Regions from separate parts of the Caballeronia sp. EK genome, predicted to be linked through region 1. Evidence: riboswitches for the same ligand, from Rfam matches in the RefSeq annotation. Region 1 holds a riboswitch; the other holds the start of a gene.
The links. A riboswitch is a leader RNA that binds a small molecule or an ion and turns the genes downstream of it on or off. The one in region 1 is predicted to bind manganese.
Positions count from the first base shown of each region.

Region 1 (8,335 bases):
ATGGCGACGCCCACAGCACCGCCCTCACGCGCCGCAAGAGTCTCACCTACGCGCATTTCGCCGATACGACGTGGGCGCCGAAAGTTTTCGCCACGCCCGACGAAGTGACCGAGTGGCCGGCCATCGTCAAGCCGGATCTCGGCCAGGGCGCGCAAGGCGTGACGCTCGTACGCTCGCGCGAAGAGGCGCAACTCGCGCTCGATGCGGTGAGCGAGCCTGTGCTCGTCGAATATCTGCCCGGCGAAGAGCTGACCGTGGACTGCTTCACCGATCGCCGCGGCCGTCTGCTCTGGACCGGCCCTCGCACGCGCGAGCGCACGCGCGGCGGCATTGCGATGCGCTCGCGGCATATCGAGCCATCGCCGGAGATTGCCGGAATCGCGGGCGAGATCAATGCGCGCGTTCGCATGCGCGGTCCGTGGTTTTTTCAGATCAAGGCCGATGCGCGCGGTCAATGGAAACTTCTGGAAGTGTCCTGCCGCGTCGCCGGAACGATGGTCGCGCAGCGAGCGAAAGGCATCAATCTGCCGCTCATGGCCGTGCAGGACTACATGGAGCGCGATCTTCTGACGCTGCCGAATCCTCACGTCGCGCTGGTGGAACGCTGCATCGTCACCCGCGCGCGACTGGACTGCGAATACGACACCGTGTACGTCGATCTCGACGAAACCTTGATCATCGACGGATTCGCCGTTGCGCAAACGATGGCGTTTCTCTATCAGTCGATTGCCGCGGGCAAGAAGATCGTCCTGCTTACGCGCCATCGCTACGATGTCGGGCAGACGCTTGCCAGCGCGCGCATCGACATCGCGATATTCGATCGCATCGTCGTGCTTCGCGACGACGAATCGAAGGCAAGCTATGTGACGCCTGGCTCGATCTTCATCGATAACCATTTTCCCGAGCGGCTGGCGGTGGCGAAAGCGTGCGCGGTCCCGGTGCTCGATGTGGATGCCGTCGACTTCCTGATGAGATGAAATCCTGCGCAGCCGCCGTAAGGCGAGCCGGTTTCAGCGTCTGAAAAAAAGACTCGGCCGGGATTCCCGGCCGAGTCTTTTTGCATTCGGAGTCGAGCGAAAAAAAACGCGCCACAACGGCGCGTTTTCTATGAGCCCCGCTTCAGGCATCGACGACGATATCGTCGATATGCGCGGCAGGTTGCCCCTGGCACCACCGCGTCCACATGATCCTGAATGCGCGCGAAACGCCCTCGGCGACGACCTCCGGTCTGAATGCAGCCGACTTGCCGCAGCGATCCCGCAAGTTCAGACGGGTCTCGTTGAGCGCGGGAAGATCGGCTGCGACAGACACCGCCAGGCGGACGAAATCATCCTGGTCGCGCGCGACGAAATCGTCCAGACCCACCTGACAAAGCCAACCCATCGCGGCCCGGCTAACGGGAGACCGTCCGGCCATCGTCAAAGTCGGGACGCCCATCCAGAGGGCATTGAGCGTGGTGGTCGAAGCCGAGTACGGAAACGCATCCAAACACAGATCGACTTGATGATGCTGCTGCAAATACACCGCCATCGTCGACCGTTGCCGGAACGTCAACCGATCCTTCGAAATGCCAGCGTCGCCGAACCACTCGGTCAACTGCGCTTCGTCGTCCTGGTCGCCGCCTCTGCGCATGGCGCCGATGAGCATCTTCGAGCCAGGCACGGCATGCATCACTTTCGCCCACAGCGCGATGACCTCGGGGCGCAGCTTGTTGACGCGATTGAAGCTGCCGAACGTGACAAAGCCGTTATGCATCGCCGGCAGAATGTTGATGGGCGGGCTATTCTCCGCGGGCGTGAACGGCGCCGTAGCCGGCAAATGCACGATCTTCTCGGTGAATTGCGCGGAGGCCATCTCGACAGGCGCGGCGAAGCGGTCGCCGAGCCAATAATCCATTGCCACGAGGCCGGTCGTCGCCGGATAGCCGATCCAGGTCGCCTGCACGGGCGCGGGCTTGCGCACGAAGGTCAGCAGGCGGTGGCGGCCGGTATGACCCGACAGATCGACGAGTATGTCGATACCGTCGGCCCGAATGGTCTGCGCGAGCTGATCATCGGACAATCTGGCGACGCGGCGCCACTGCGTCGCATAGCTTCGCAGGCGCTCCGTGTGTCCATCCTCCATGGTGTGATTCTGGTAGATCCAGATCTCCAGGCTCGGGGTCTCGGCCAGGCTCTTCAACACGGGAAGCACGTAAGACGTGACTGCGTGATTGAAGAGGTCGCCCGACACGAAACCGATGCGTAGCTTCTTGTCCGGCGATCGATCGATATGCTCGCTCAGTTGCATTCTGGCGATCGATCCCTCATGGCGCTCCGCGAACTTGCGATGTTCCATGAAGAGCGTCGCCTGATCGATATCGACGCGGTGAACCAGGCTGAACAGAAGATTGCTGTGAGACGCGACGTCGTCGGGATTGAGTTCGACTGCATGACGCAGAGACTCGGCCGCTTCGGTCATCTTGCCTGCTTCGAGCATCAGCATGCCGAGCGTGCCGTGCGTCGCGGGCGCAGTGGGCGCGAGTTCGATCGCACGGCGGCACGACACGGCGGCATCGTCGAAGCGGCCGGTGCCCGCCAGCGCGATGCCCAGAAGACGGTGTGCTTCCGCCAGATCCGGCCGCGCTTCGATGATCGACCGGCATTCGATTTCCGCCTCGGCGTGCCGATGCAGCACGACGAGCGTATCGGCGAGCAGCACGCGAGTCTGCATATCTTCGGGAATCAGTTTGATCGCCTTTTTCAGAGGCGCGACCGACTCGCCATGTTGACCGTCGCGATTGAGTGCAACGCCGAAGCAACGCCAGCTCGCGCCGTCCAGCGCATAACGCTGCGTCAGCATGCGCGCGATTCTGGCCGCGTCCTTGAAATCGCCCTTGTTGAAAGCCGCCGTGAAGCGCGCGATATCCTGCGACGAAGGACGGCGCACGCCCTTCATCGCGGACTTCTTCGGTTTCGATTCCGGGACGATGGCCGGTTGCACGGCCGGCACGGGTGGGGAAATGGCCGATCCCGTCATCCGTTGAATCAGCAGTTCGGCCATGGGTCCGCTCAAGCCGTGTTTCTGACCGATTTCGAACGCGATCCATGCCGCCTTGTCCTGCTTGTCCTGAATCAGCGCGTTGATGTAGGCGAACCAGTAATGCACGTTCTGCGGCATCGAGCCGATGCAGGCTTCCAGAGGCGGCAGTGCCTTCGACGGCCGTCCCGTCTCGATGTAAAGCGTCCCGAGTTGAAAGCTCGTGTCGGGCTGTCCGGGCGCGGCTTCCAGGATCATCTGATAGAGCTTTTCCGCGTCGTCGAATTCGCCGTTCTTCTGATGCTGTCGCGCGGCTTCCAGAATGACGGCGATATCCTGCTGGAATTGCTGGTCGGGAGTCGCGGCTTCCGCGCTCGGCAGATCGATGCTGTTCATGGTTTGCCTGGGTTACCTCACTGTATCGGGCGATTATCCGATCGGCGGCCCACATTCAAAGCATGGAGATGAGGCGGAAAATTGCCCCAGTTTCGGCAATGACGCGCTCCTGGGCGTGACGGAAGAGATAATGCAGCGCGTGTCTAAAGTTCTTCGCGCTCGCGCCGATAACACTTCCAAGAACAACAAGAACAACGCGCCGATGTCCGGCGCGCTGCTTCGCTCTTGATGCCCGCTTCGGCGGGCATTTCTTATTTCTCAGCGCCCGAGCGTCAACGCGAGATACGCCGCGTACAGCACGCCGTTCCCGAGCAGCGCCCACAGCACGACGCCATTGTCTTTCGCGTTGAACCGCAACCACGCCGCCGCCGCGAGCGTGATCAGCACGCCGGTCAGCACTTCGACCCGCGGCTCCCACGGCGTCAACATGATGCCGATTCCCGGCAGCAACGTCCCTTGAAACACCATCGCTCCGGTGATGTTGCCGAACGCGAGCGTGTCCTTCCCTCTGCGCGCCCACATGATGCTGTTCACTTTCTCGGGCAATTCCGTGGCGATCGGAATGATGATGAGCGACAGCAACAGCGCCGAAATCCCCAGCGCGTGAGACACGCCCTCGACGCCGTGAATGAATCCCTTCGCGCCGCCGACGAGCAACACGATACCGACGAGAAACTGCAGCATGATCGTGCCGAGCGACGTCTTCAAACCGAGACGCGACACGAACAACGCCTCTGGCGCTTCCGTTCCATGCCCGCCCTCGACGAGCTTCGCCGAAGCCCTGAACGTCGAAATCACATAGACGACATAGACTCCGACCAGCCCGGCCGCAAACAGCGCACGCACCTCCCACGCATGATGCGGCACGAACATCGCGGCGCACGCGATCAGGAACGCGCACAGGAAGAAGTTGAGATCGCGCGTGAAGCCGCTGCGCTCCGGCGTGATCCGTCCACGCAAGCCGCGCGACTTGAGAATCGCGACCGTCATCAGGCAAGTGGAAAGCGTCGCGAGCATGAGCGGCGCGCCGAGAATCGCGCCGACGCCGATCTCTTCATTGACCGCACGGCTCGATGTACCGCCGAGCAATGCAATGATAGGCACCGTCGTCTCAGGCAACGCCGTGCCGACCGCCGCGAATAGCGATCCGGTCACGCCTTCGGAAATGCCGAGCCGTTCGCCGAGATGTTCGAGCGCATTCGTGAAAAGCTCCGAGGCGACCAGAATGATCGCGAGCATCAACGCGAGTTCGAGGAAAAGCATCGTCATGCGGCACCTCGCATCGAAACATGCGATAGGCGCGCAAGCGTGCGCGAGAGACAGGGATGTTGTAGTTGTGGGGACACGATGATTCCACGGCCGGACGTCAAGCGAACCACGATGCGCCACGCGCCGTCCGACCAAGAACGACATAGCGCATCGATGGTCTCGCCAAACCGTTCCGGTCGAACGCGCCACGGCAGCAGAGCCGAGGATGTTGACGCGTTCTCCTTCGCTCACGAAGGAAGGCTACTCCCCAAAGACGGCGCAAGTTTAGCCTGCTGCGCCCGGTTTGGGCAAGCCGCGCATGCGCGCCAGAGAAATGTCATGAATATGCGTATGCCGATCGAATCGTTGTCGGCACACGATGCATTCGCTAATCTAGCCGCGCCGGGCGCGTCGCTTGCTGCGTGCGCGCCATGCTCATCCACGAACAAAAATGAAGATCGGGAGATCTCATGCGCCTGAAATTATTTGCCGCAGCCGCCGCGGTGGCATGCTTCGCCACGCCGATGCTTGCGCTGTCCAAGCCGCTCACCGTCTGCACCGAATCGAGCCCGGATGGCTTCGACGTCGTGCAATTCAATTCGCTCGTGACGACCAATGCGTCGGCGGATGTCATCTTCAATACGCTCGTCTCCTACGACGAAGCCGCGAAGAAGGTCGCGCCCTCGCTCGCGGAAAAGTGGGACGTGAGCAGCGACGGCCTGACCTACACCTTCCATCTGCGTCCGAACGTTCAGTTTCAGACGACCGACTACTTCAAGCCCACGCGAGCGCTCACCGCCGACGACGTCGTCTTCACATTCGAGCGCATGCTGTCGGACAGCAATCCCTGGCACAAGGTCGCGGGCGCGAGCGGCTTTCCGCACGCGCAGTCGATGGGCCTCGTGAAGCTCATCAAGGCCGTATCGAAAGTCGATGACCACACCGTGAAATTCGAGCTCAACGAGCCGAACGCGACCTTCGTGCCGATCCTCACGATGGGATTCGCCTCGATCTACTCGTCCGAGTACGCCGACAAACTGCTGAAGGCGAACCAGCAAAACGATCTGAATAGCAAGCCCATCGGCACCGGGCCGTTCGTGCTGAAAAGCTATACGAAGGATTCCGTGATCCGCTACGACGTCAATCCGGCGTACTGGGGTTCGAAACCGAAGATCGATCGCCTGATCTACGCGATCACGCCGGATGCGTCCGTGCGCGCGCAGAAGATCAAGGCGGGCGAATGCCAGATCGCGCTGTCGCCGAAGCCGCAGGATGTGCTCGACGCGAAGAAGGACAAGTCGCTGAAAGTAAGCGAGGCGCCCGCGTTCATGACGGCGTTCGTCGCGCTCAATACGCAGAAGAAGCCGCTCGATAATCCGAAGGTGCGTCAGGCGATCAACATGGCTTTCGATCGCACGACGTACATGAAGACCGTGTTCGACAACACGGCCACGCCCGCGGTGAATCCGTATCCGCCGAATACGTGGAGCTACGACAAGAACGTCACGGCGTACAAGTATTCATCCGCCGATGCGAAGAAGCTGCTCGCCGACGCGGGCTTCCCGAACGGTTTCGATACGACGATCTGGGTGCGCCCGAACGGCAGCGTGCTGAATCCGAATCCGAAAGCCGGCGCCGAACTGCTGCAAGCCGACCTCGCGAAGATCGGCGTGAAGGCGCAGGTGAAAGTGATCGAGTGGGGCGAACTGATCAAGGAAGCGAAACAAGGTCAGCACGACATGCTGTTCATGGGCTGGGCCGGCGATAACGGCGACCCGGACAACTACATGTCGCCGCTCTTCAGTTGCAACGCGGTGAAGTCGGGCATCAACTTCGCGCGCTATTGCGACAGCCAGCTCGACAAACTCATCGCCGACGGCAAATCGACAGCCGATGTCGCGCAGCGCACGAAGGCGTATGTCGATGCGCAGAAGATCATCCACGATCAGGCGCTGTGGATTCCGCTCGTCTATCCGACCGCCGCCGCGCTCACGCGTGCGAATGTCAGCGGCTATAACGTGAGCCCGTTCGGGCGCGTGAACTTCGGCGGCGTTTCGGTGCAATAAATAATGTCAGGCCGGCGTGAACCGGATCACGCCATCATCGCCGGTCTGACGCTTCAACGTTCCATCGAGCCAGAGCAGGTTCAGATGCGCGAGCGCTTCGCCGAGCGCGAATGTCATCTGATGAATGTCGAGCTTGCGCTTGAACATGATCGGCACGATATCGGCGGCGCTGCACGGTTTCGCAGCGCACGCCTCGCGCACTTCCGCCAGCCGCGCACGATGATGCTCGCGCAATTGCCCGATGCGCGTCTGCACGCCGCGAAACGGCTTGCCGTGCGACGGCAGCGCGAACGTATCGGCGGGCATCGTTTCATAGCGGCCGAGCGATTCCAGATACAGCGCGAGCGGATTGCCTTCCGGCTCGACCGCGAACACGGATACGTTCGTCGAGATGCGCGGCAACACCATGTCGCCGGAAATGAGCAGCTTGTCGGCCGCGCAGAAGAGCGCGCTGTGCTCCGGCGAATGGCCGTAGCCCGACGCCACTTCCCAGTTGCGCGTGCCGATACGAACGACATCGCCGTTGCGGATGCGCCGGTATTCGGCGGGAATCGACGGCACGAGCGTCGGGTAATAGCTGTCGCGCTTGCGCAAGGCATCGAGCGAGGCTTCGTCGGTCAGACCGTGCGCCGCGAAATGCGCCGCAGCGCGCTCGCCGCCTGCGTTGGAACCGTCGCCCGCGGCCATCACGCGGCCCATCGCGTATTCGCCCAGCGAGATCCACAGGCGCACGTTCCAGCGTTTTTTGTCGCCACCGTTGCAGATCCAGTCGGCGAGCCCCAGATGGTCCGGATGGCAATGCGTGACGATCACCCGCAGCACCGGCAGGCCATCCAGCACGGAATCGAACACACGCTCCCAGCTGGCGCGGATCGTGTCGCTCGAAATGCCGCAATCGACGACGGTCCAGCCCTTCACGCCGTCGATTTCGTCGCGCAGCAGCCAGAGATTGATGTGATCGAGCGCGAACGGCAACGGCATGCGCAACCAGAACACGCCCGGCGCCACTTCCTTGACGCCGCCCGATTCGGGCAGTGCGTCGGCGAAAACATAATCGAGCTGGTGTTCGAGGGCGTTCATTGGGTGCGTGCCTCCGGGTTTGCGCCGCGTTGCAATTTGGCGAAGTTGACGATAACGTAAACATCCATTCTAACGTTGCGCGCGCATTTGCGCTGCCGGCCCGCGATGACTCAGCCGACGCACTACACCATCACCGAACTGGCGCGTGAATTCGACATCACGCCGCGCGCGATCCGCTTCTACGAAGATCAAGGCCTGCTCGCGCCGAGGCGCGAAGGCTCGAACGGCCTGCGGCGCGTGTATTCGCCGCGCGACCGCACGCGCCTCAAGCTCACGCTGCGCGGCAAGCGGCTCGGCTTCACGCTCTCGGAAATCCGCACGCTGCTCGATCTCTACGACTCGCCCACCGGCTCGAACACGCAACTGCAAGCTTTCGTCGATACGATCGCGGCGCATCGCGAGGTGCTCGAACGTCAGCTCGAAGACCTGAACACGACGCTCACCGAACTCGCCGCATACGAGGAACAAGGCCGCGCGCTGATCGCAGCGGGAACGGAAAAGCGCGCACGCAAGCCCAAAGCGGCATG
Region 1 covers NZ_JACSUE010000016.1:75,478-83,812, forward strand. The annotation lists gene IAG25_RS33650 (ATP-grasp domain-containing protein) at 1-977, shown strand, start outside; gene IAG25_RS33655 (tetratricopeptide repeat protein) at 1,120-3,414, opposite strand; gene IAG25_RS33660 (hypothetical protein) at 3,404-3,643, shown strand; gene IAG25_RS33665 (sodium:calcium antiporter) at 3,673-4,683, opposite strand; yybP-ykoY riboswitch at 4,772-4,947, opposite strand; gene IAG25_RS33670 (ABC transporter substrate-binding protein) at 5,133-6,728, shown strand; gene IAG25_RS33675 (MBL fold metallo-hydrolase) at 6,735-7,808, opposite strand; gene IAG25_RS33680 (MerR family transcriptional regulator) at 7,914-8,335, shown strand, end outside.

Region 2 (8,335 bases), on a different contig from region 1:
CATTGACGAGGATTTCGATTTCGACGAAAACGCGTGGGGAAACTGGGGCGACGAATTCCTGATGTGGATGGATGCGCCGCGTTTCTCCGAACGCGCCGATCTGAAGGCGGCGTTCGTCTCCGGCGTGATGCCGGCGAATGCGTGCGGCGGACTCTGGCCGCGGCCGCGCTGATCCGCAGGCGCGCACGCGCCTTTTCCAAGGCAAGTCTTCTGTAAGCACGCGTCGCACGCGTCATCTCCCGCCGAACGGCACAGCGTTTGCTCCTACCCACGACGCGACAGCGTCCGAACCACGACCGCGCACCGGCCGTGTTCCGCCATTCATCGTCACGGAGGGTTTCAGCATGGCTGGCAACGGAAGACTTCATCCGCTTACGTTCTTCACGGCCGTCGTGTTCATCGTCATCGGCTCGTTGCTGGCGGCGGGCGGTGCGTATCTCGTCACGCTGAAAGGATCGTGGTACTACGCGATCGCGGGCGGGGCCATCGTCTTGACCGGGCTGTTGCTGCTGATACGGCGGCGCTCCGCGCTGCTGCTCTTCGCGCTCGTGCTTTTCGGATCGACGGTCTGGGCCGTGTTCGAAGTGCATTTCGACTTCTGGCAACTGATGCCGCGTCTGTGGATCTGGCTGCTGCTCGGGCTGTGGCTGCTGATTCCGTTCGTGCATCGCGGCGCGCTGTTCGGTCCGCCTTCGACCGCGCGCGCGGCGCGCACGCCGCTCGCCGCCGCGATCGTGCTCGCGCTCTTGCTCGGCATCGGCACGTATTTCATCGATCCGCACGACCGGCCGGGACGCATCGACGTGAATGTGGCCGCCGACGCGAATCAGGCCGATGCCAACGCCGCGACCGGCCGCGCGCCGGGCGACTGGACCGACTATGGCGGCTCGCCGCTCGCGCAGCGTTACGCGCCGCTCGCGCAGATCACGCCGGAAAACGCGCATCAGTTGAAAGTGGCGTGGACGTATCGCACCGGCGACATGCCTGGCCCCGACGATCCGACCGAAACCACCGACGAGAACACGCCGCTCAAGGTCGGCGACACGATCTTCCTGTGCACGCCGCACAGCAAGGTGATCGCGCTCGACGCGGCGAGCGGCAAGGAAAAGTGGCGCTTCGATCCGCAGATTCAGAGCCCGATCGGCTTCAAGCATTGGGAGCATATGACTTGCCGCGGCGTCGCTTATTACGATACGGCGATGCATCCGATGCCCGCCGAAGCCGCGACAGCTTCCGCGCCGGTCGAGGCGAGCGCGCCGGCCGCGTCATCGGACACCGAGGCGCAGGCCGCTTCCGGGCCCGTGGCCGCATCGGAGCCCGCCGCGCCGGTGCAGACGCCCGCGCAAACCACGGCGCTCGCCGAATGCCCGCGCCGTCTCTTCCTTCCGACCGCCGACGCCCGCCTGATCGCGCTCGACGCGGAAACCGGCAAACCCTGCGCGAGTTTCGGCAAGGGAGGCGCGATCGATCTGCGCGCCAACATCGGCCCGTTCACGCCGGGCGGCTATTACTCGACGTCGCCGCCGGCCGTGTTCCGCAACCTCGTGATCGTCGGTGGCCACGTGACCGACAACGAATCGAACAACGAGCCGTCCGGCGTGATCCGCGCGTTCGACGTCAACGACGGTCATCTCGTCTGGAACTGGGATCCGGGCAATCCGGACGCCACCGAACCGATCGCGGCGGGCGGCACCTATGTGCGCAATTCGCCGAACATGTGGTCGATGTTCAGCGTCGACGAGAAGCGCGGCATGATCTATCTGCCGATGGGCAATCAGACACCCGATCAGTGGGGCGGCGAGCGCACGCCGCAGGCCGAGAAGTACGCGGCGGGCCTCGTCGCGCTCGATGCCGCGACGGGCAGGGCGCGCTGGAACTATCAGTTCACGCATCACGATCTTTGGGACATGGATGTCGGCGGGCAGCCGACCCTCGTCGACCTACAAACGGCGCAGGGCATGCAGCCGGCGGTGATCGCATCGACGAAGCAGGGCAGCATCTACGTGCTGAATCGGGAAACCGGGCAGCCGATCGTGCCGATCAGCGAAGTGGCGGTGCCGCAGGGCGCGGCGAAGGGCGACCACAGCGCACCGACGCAGGCGGTCTCCGCGCTCAACTTCAATCCGCCGCACGTGAAGGAAGCGGACATGTGGGGCACGACGCCGTTCGATCAGCTCTGGTGCCGCATCAAGTTCAGGAGTCTGCGCTACGACGGGCCGTTTACGCCGCCATCGGAGCAGGGAACGCTGGTGTTTCCCGGCAATTTCGGCGTGTTCGACTGGGGCGGAATTTCGGTCGATCCGGTTCGGCAAATTCTCATCGCGAATCCGGATTACATGGCGTTCACGTCGAAACTGATTCCGCGCGAGAAGCTGCAGGAAGGCGCGACGAGCACGAGCGAGACGAGCGGCATCAAGCAGGCGCGCGGCACGCCGTTTGCCTATGAGATCAGTGCGTTTCTATCGCCGCTCGGGATTCCGTGTCAGGCGCCGCCGTGGGGCTACATGGCGGGCGTCGATCTGCGCACGAACAAGATCGCGTGGATGCACAAGAACGGCACGATCATCGACAGCGCGCCGCTGCCGATTCCGATGCCGCTCGGTGTGCCGAGCCTCGGTGGGACGATCGTGACGGCGGGCGGCGTCGCGTTCCTGACGGGCACGCTCGACCGGTACGTCCGCGCCTACGACGTGCGCGACGGGAAGAAGCTGTGGGAAGCGCGCCTGCCGGCAGGCGGTCAGGCGACGCCGATGAGCTATGCCGATGCGAGCGGCAAGCAGTATCTGCTCGTGACGGCGGGCGGTCACGGTTCGCTCGGCACGAAGGCAGGCGACTACGTGATCGCCTACACGCTGCAATGAGCAATGAAGAAGGCGCGGGAATATTCTCCCGCGCCTGCGCGTTACGAACGACGGTAGGCTTCGGCCATCAGCGCGCTGACCTTGGCGCGTGCGACGAGCGCGTCGCGCGTGGCGGCGCGGAGCTTGGCGGCGATGAAGGAAACGAGGGCGATCGGGGTAGCGGCGATGATTCCCATGGTGGACTCCGTACTAGGGGTAACTATCTAGGTAATAACCCTAGATTAGCACATTGTGACGCATTGCAACAAATTCTTTGCGCGTGAAGTGGATCGCCGTGGCGTTGTGTCTCACCGTAGAGGAGCATGCAGATGAACACGCGGTTCCTGACTTTGGCCGCCGCAGCCGGCGTTGCGCTTGTTGTAGCGATCGTCGGTGCGTGCAGCGGCGGCGGTTCCAGCGGCGATACCACGGCTGCGGCAACCGGCGGCAGCGCGCCTGCTGCGGCGTCGAGTCCGTCGAGCGCGTCCAGTCCGTCGGGCGCATCGGCGCCTGCTGCCGCGTCTCCGATGGACGTCGCCACCTGGCACAACGACATCGCCCGCACTGGGCAACAACTCGCGGAAACCGTCCTCACGCCCGCGAACGTCAATTCGGCCAGCTTCGGCAAGCTCGCGACCTTCCCCGTCGACGGCGCCGTCGATGCCCAGCCGCTCTTTCTCGCAGGCGTCCCGATTGCGGGCGGCACGCACAACGTCGTGTATGTCGCGACGGAAAACGCCAGCGTGTACGCCTTCGACGCCGACACTGGCAGCGTGCTCTGGAAAGTCTCGACGCTTGGCAACGGCGAGTCGCCCAGCGACGACCACAAGTGCACGCAGATCACGCCGACCATCGGCGTCACAGCGACGCCGGTCATCGACCGTTCGCGCGGACCGAATGGCGCGATGTATGTCGTCGGCATGTCGAAGGACGCGTCGGGCGGCTATCACCAGCGCATCCACGCGCTCGACATCGCGACAGGCGCCGAACTCTTCAATGGCCCGACCGAAATTCGCGCGACCTATCCGGGCAACGGCGCGGGCAGTCAGAACGGCACGCTCACATTCGATCCGGGTCAGTACGCGGAGCGCGCGTCGTTGCTCCTGCTCAACGGCGTCGTGTACACCGCGTGGACCTCGCACTGCGACTTCATGCCGTACACCGGCTGGGTCATGGGCTACGACGCGAACACACTGCAGCAGGCGAGCGTGCTGAACGTCACGCCGAACGGCCAGATGGGCTCGATCTGGATGAGCGGCGCGGGCCTCGCATCGGACGGCGAAGCGATCTATTTCCTCGATGCCAACGGCACCTTCGACCCGACGCAAAACGCGCAGGAAATGCCGATCAACGGCAATTTCGGCAATGGCTTTTTGAGGCTGAACACGTCGCCGCTCAGGGTGCAGGATTATTTCGAGCCCTCGAACACGGTGCAGGAATCGAATCAGGACGAGGATCTGGGCTCGGGCGGCGCGATGGTTCTGCCCGATTTCGCCGATGCGAGCGGCACGGTCCGCCATCTCGCGATCGGCGCGGGCAAGAACGCGACCATATACGTCGTGAACCGTCTTTCGATGGGCAAGTTCGATTCGAATGCGGATCACATCTATCAGGAGCTCGTCGGCCAGATTCGCGGGCCGATGTTCGGCGCGCCCGCATATTTCAACAACTCGGTCTATTTCGGCGCGGTTGGCGACAGCATCAGGGCTTTCTCGGTGACGAACGCCGTGCTTTCGGGAACGCCGACGAGCCAGACATCGAACGCGTTCGCCTTTCCGGGCGCGACGCCGAGCATTTCGGCGAACGGCACGGCCAACGGCATCCTGTGGGCGGCGCAGAACGGCACGACGGCCGCCCTGCGCGCGTACGACGCGACCAATCTCGGCCGACAGCTCTACAGCAGCAACGATGCGGGCGCGCGTGACCAGTTCGGTCAGGGCAACAAGTTCATCACGCCGATGATCGCGAACGGCAAGGTGTATGTCGGCACGAGAAACGCTGTCGCCGTGTTCGGGTTATTGCCGAAATAAGGAGAGATCGCGCGCCGGAATCACGATGCGTTATATTCTTGTCGATATAACGAATTGCATCGGGTTACGGGGCATCATGGCGACTCCATCTATCGACGCACCGGGCCGCGAACTGGCCGACGGCGGCTACGGCGCGACCATCATCACCGTGAAGGCGGCGCGCGACCACGAGCGGGCCGAATCGATACGCGATCTCGTCGATGCGCATCGGCGTTTGCAGGGCAGCGTGCTGCGTTTTCTTTCGCTTTTCGACGACGCACGCACGAACGCTGTCCTTGACGCGCGTGAGCCGCTCGAAGTGCTCGTCGGCATGCTGGAGAAGAAGGCGCGCGCGGCGGGATTCGCGCGCATGCGCGAGTTGTGCGCGGCGGCGCAAGAGGCGCGGGTCGCGGCGAGGCAGCGCGAATGGCTTTTCTTCGATTCGTTCGGCACGGATGTGCCCGCACTGCGCGCCGCGGCGAGCGCGCTGGAGCGGCTCGACGCGACGCTCGTCGGATTGTGCGTGGAGCATGTCCTGCGCGCGAACGCGATGCCCGGCGCGAAGACGCGAATCCGGCGCGGCTAGACCGGCGGATTGACTCTCGGCGGCACGGCGTCGAGTTGCCGGAACACGCTGAGCCAGTCTTCGAGATGCCAGGTTTTCGACACGAGTCCGTCGCGCAGTTCGTGAAACGAATGAATCGCGAAGCGGATCGGCTTCTCGGTCGCGGCGATGCCCAGCAACGGCCCGGATTGCGTGCCGCTCACTTCGGCGCGCACGCCTACGCGATCGTCCTGCACCAGCATATCGAGAATCTCGATGTGCATGTCGGGCAGCGCGTTGGCGAGATCTTCGAAGATGGGGATCATCTGATCCGGGCCGGGCTTCTGTCCGGGCGGCTCGGGAATGTACTGCCAGTCGGGCGTGACGGCCTGCCGCAAGAGCGCGACATCCTTCGTGGAAAACGCGCGATAGAGACGCTCGACCGTTTCGCGCGCGGCCGATTGAGTCAGGTGAGCTGCCGGCATGGTGCCTCCTTCACGGTGCTGTCTGCACGAGGTGGGAACGGCGGCATTGCCCGCTCACTGTACCTCAACGCATCTCATAAACGCAGGAACGGTCATTAAGCCGTGTTAAGCTTTCGGTTCTTCGCTGGGGAGTAGCCGGCTTTTCCGCAATGGAAAGGCGCTCATGTCAACACGCTCGGTCGTTCGGACCGTGGCATGAGCAACCATCACAGGTTGGCAAGACCATCGACAGAACTCGCGACCGGTCGGGCGCGCGTTCTGTCGTTCCATCTTGCCCGACCAGAGCGCTACCCGATGAATCTCGCTTCCACAATATTCCTTGCCTTCGCCATGTCCACCGACGCATTCGCCGCCGCGGTCGGCAAGGGCGCAACCCTGCACAAGCCGCGCATCGCGGAAGCGTTGAAGACCGGCGTGATCTTCGGCGTGATCGAGGCGCTGACGCCGCTCGTCGGCTGGGCGCTCGGCAAGGCGGCCGCGCAATACGTGACGGCCTGGGATCACTGGATCGCGTTCGGCCTGCTGTTCGTGCTCGGCGCGCGCATGATCCGCGAGGGCTTCAGCGAAGCGCCCCACGACGAGGAAAAGCCCAACTCGCATTCGTTCTGGGTGCTCGCGCTCACCGGTTTTGCGACCAGCATCGACGCGATGGCGGTCGGCGCGGGCCTCGCATTCATCGATGTCGATATCTTCTCGACCGCCGCGACCATCGGCTTCGCGACCATGCTGATGGTGACGATCGGCGTGATGGTCGGGCGGCTCGTCGGCGCGACGATCGGCAAGCGGGCGGAAATCGTCGGCGGGCTGATTCTGATCGGCGTCGGCAGCGTCATTCTGGCCGAGCATCTCGGCTATCTGAGCTGAGCCTGCGCGCCTTGTCGCCGCGCGGCGTGAAGACGGCGAGCGCGGCGGCGACGATGAAAAGCGCGGGCACATCGCCCGCCAGATGACCGAGATGACCCGCGCCGCCGAACGATTGCACGGCCATGATCGCGCCATGCACGACGCTCGACCAGACCGTGAACCAGATGAGGCTCAGATGCCGCATCGGCGCGCGCGACGCGATCAGCAGGAACACGCCGAGCGTCGCATAGATGCCGACGATCATCAGCGCATATTCGGAGCGGCCTTCGTGGGCGCTTTCCCACGCCCATCCCGAAGGCCAGAGCAGCATCAGCGGAAAGACGCCGAACAACGCGATCAGCCCGACGATGACGAGCACGATGCGCAGACAAGCGAGACGGCGGGCGTCGTTCATGGCGAAATCCTCGGCGGCGCGACATGAGCGCACGATACCGCGAAGCGCGCCCGGACGGCGTTGCGGTGGGCAGGCGTATTCACCAAAAAACGGCGTAAATAAAATAACAACGACTGCCATTTGGCCGATACGATTCATCTATTCACTGCCTTCGAACTTTTGTCCAGCACGTCATGCCACGTCCGATTTCCGCGCGCATTCATCTCGACGCCGTTCGTCAGAACCTCCAACTCGTCAAACGCCTAGCGCCGTCGTCGCGCGTCTGGTCTGTGATCAAGGCGAATGCCTATGGTCACGGCATCGAGCGCATCTATCCGGCGCTCGCGGAAGCGGACGGCATCGCGCTGCTCGACCTCGACGAAGCCGTGCGCGTGCGTGAACTCGGCTGGGAAAAGCCAATCCTGCTGCTCGAAGGCATTTTTGAGCCTGCGGACGTCGAGACGGCGGATCGTCATCGCCTCACGGTGACGGTGCATTGCGACGAACAACTCGCGCTGCTGAAAGCGTCGCGGCCGCGCGAACGCATCGACATCCAGTTGAAGATGAACTCGGGCATGAACCGTCTCGGCTTTCGGCCGGGCGAGTTCGAGGCCGCCTGGGAACGTGCGTCGGGCATCGCAGCGGTCGGCTCGATCGGCCTCATGAGCCACTTCGCGAACGCGGACGACGGCGCGATCGACTGGCAAACCGACGAATTCGATGTCGCCACGCGCAACCTTCCCGGCACGCGCTCGCTGTCGAATTCGGCGGCGGTGCTGTGGCATCCGCGCGCGCATCGCGACTGGGTGCGGCCCGGCACGATCCTCTACGGCGCATCGCCGACGGGCCGCGCGCGCGACATCGAAAGCTTCCCGTTGCACGCAGCGATGACGCTCGAAAGCCGCATCATCGGCGTGCAGACGCTCGCGCCGAACGAGACGATCGGCTATGGCCGCACTTTCACGGCGGATCGCGCGATGCGAATCGGCGTGGTGGCATGCGGCTACGCGGACGGCTATCCGCGCCACGCGCCGACCGGCACGCCCGTGATGATCGACGGCGTGCGCACGCGCATCGTCGGACGCGTGTCGATGGACATGCTCACCGTCGATCTGACGCCGTGCCCGGCGGCGGGCATCGGCTCGTCGGTGGAGCTGTGGGGCGAGCACGTCAGGGTGGACGAAGTGGCCGAGCCGTCCGGCACGATCGGCTACGAGCTG
Region 2 covers NZ_JACSUE010000014.1:58,742-67,076, reverse strand. The annotation lists gene IAG25_RS32005 (hypothetical protein) at 1-172, shown strand, start outside; gene IAG25_RS32000 (membrane-bound PQQ-dependent dehydrogenase, glucose/quinate/shikimate family) at 345-2,861, shown strand; gene IAG25_RS41675 (hypothetical protein) at 2,903-3,037, opposite strand; gene IAG25_RS31995 (outer membrane protein assembly factor BamB family protein) at 3,170-4,870, shown strand; gene IAG25_RS31990 (hypothetical protein) at 4,947-5,435, shown strand; gene IAG25_RS31985 (ester cyclase) at 5,432-5,878, opposite strand; yybP-ykoY riboswitch at 5,998-6,164, shown strand; gene mntP (manganese efflux pump MntP) at 6,173-6,742, shown strand; gene IAG25_RS31975 (DUF6632 domain-containing protein) at 6,708-7,136, opposite strand; gene alr (alanine racemase) at 7,310-8,335, shown strand, end outside.
Region 2: it holds a riboswitch for manganese, as region 1 does, so the genes downstream of both, mntP (manganese efflux pump MntP) here and IAG25_RS33665 (sodium:calcium antiporter) in region 1, are expected to answer to the same signal.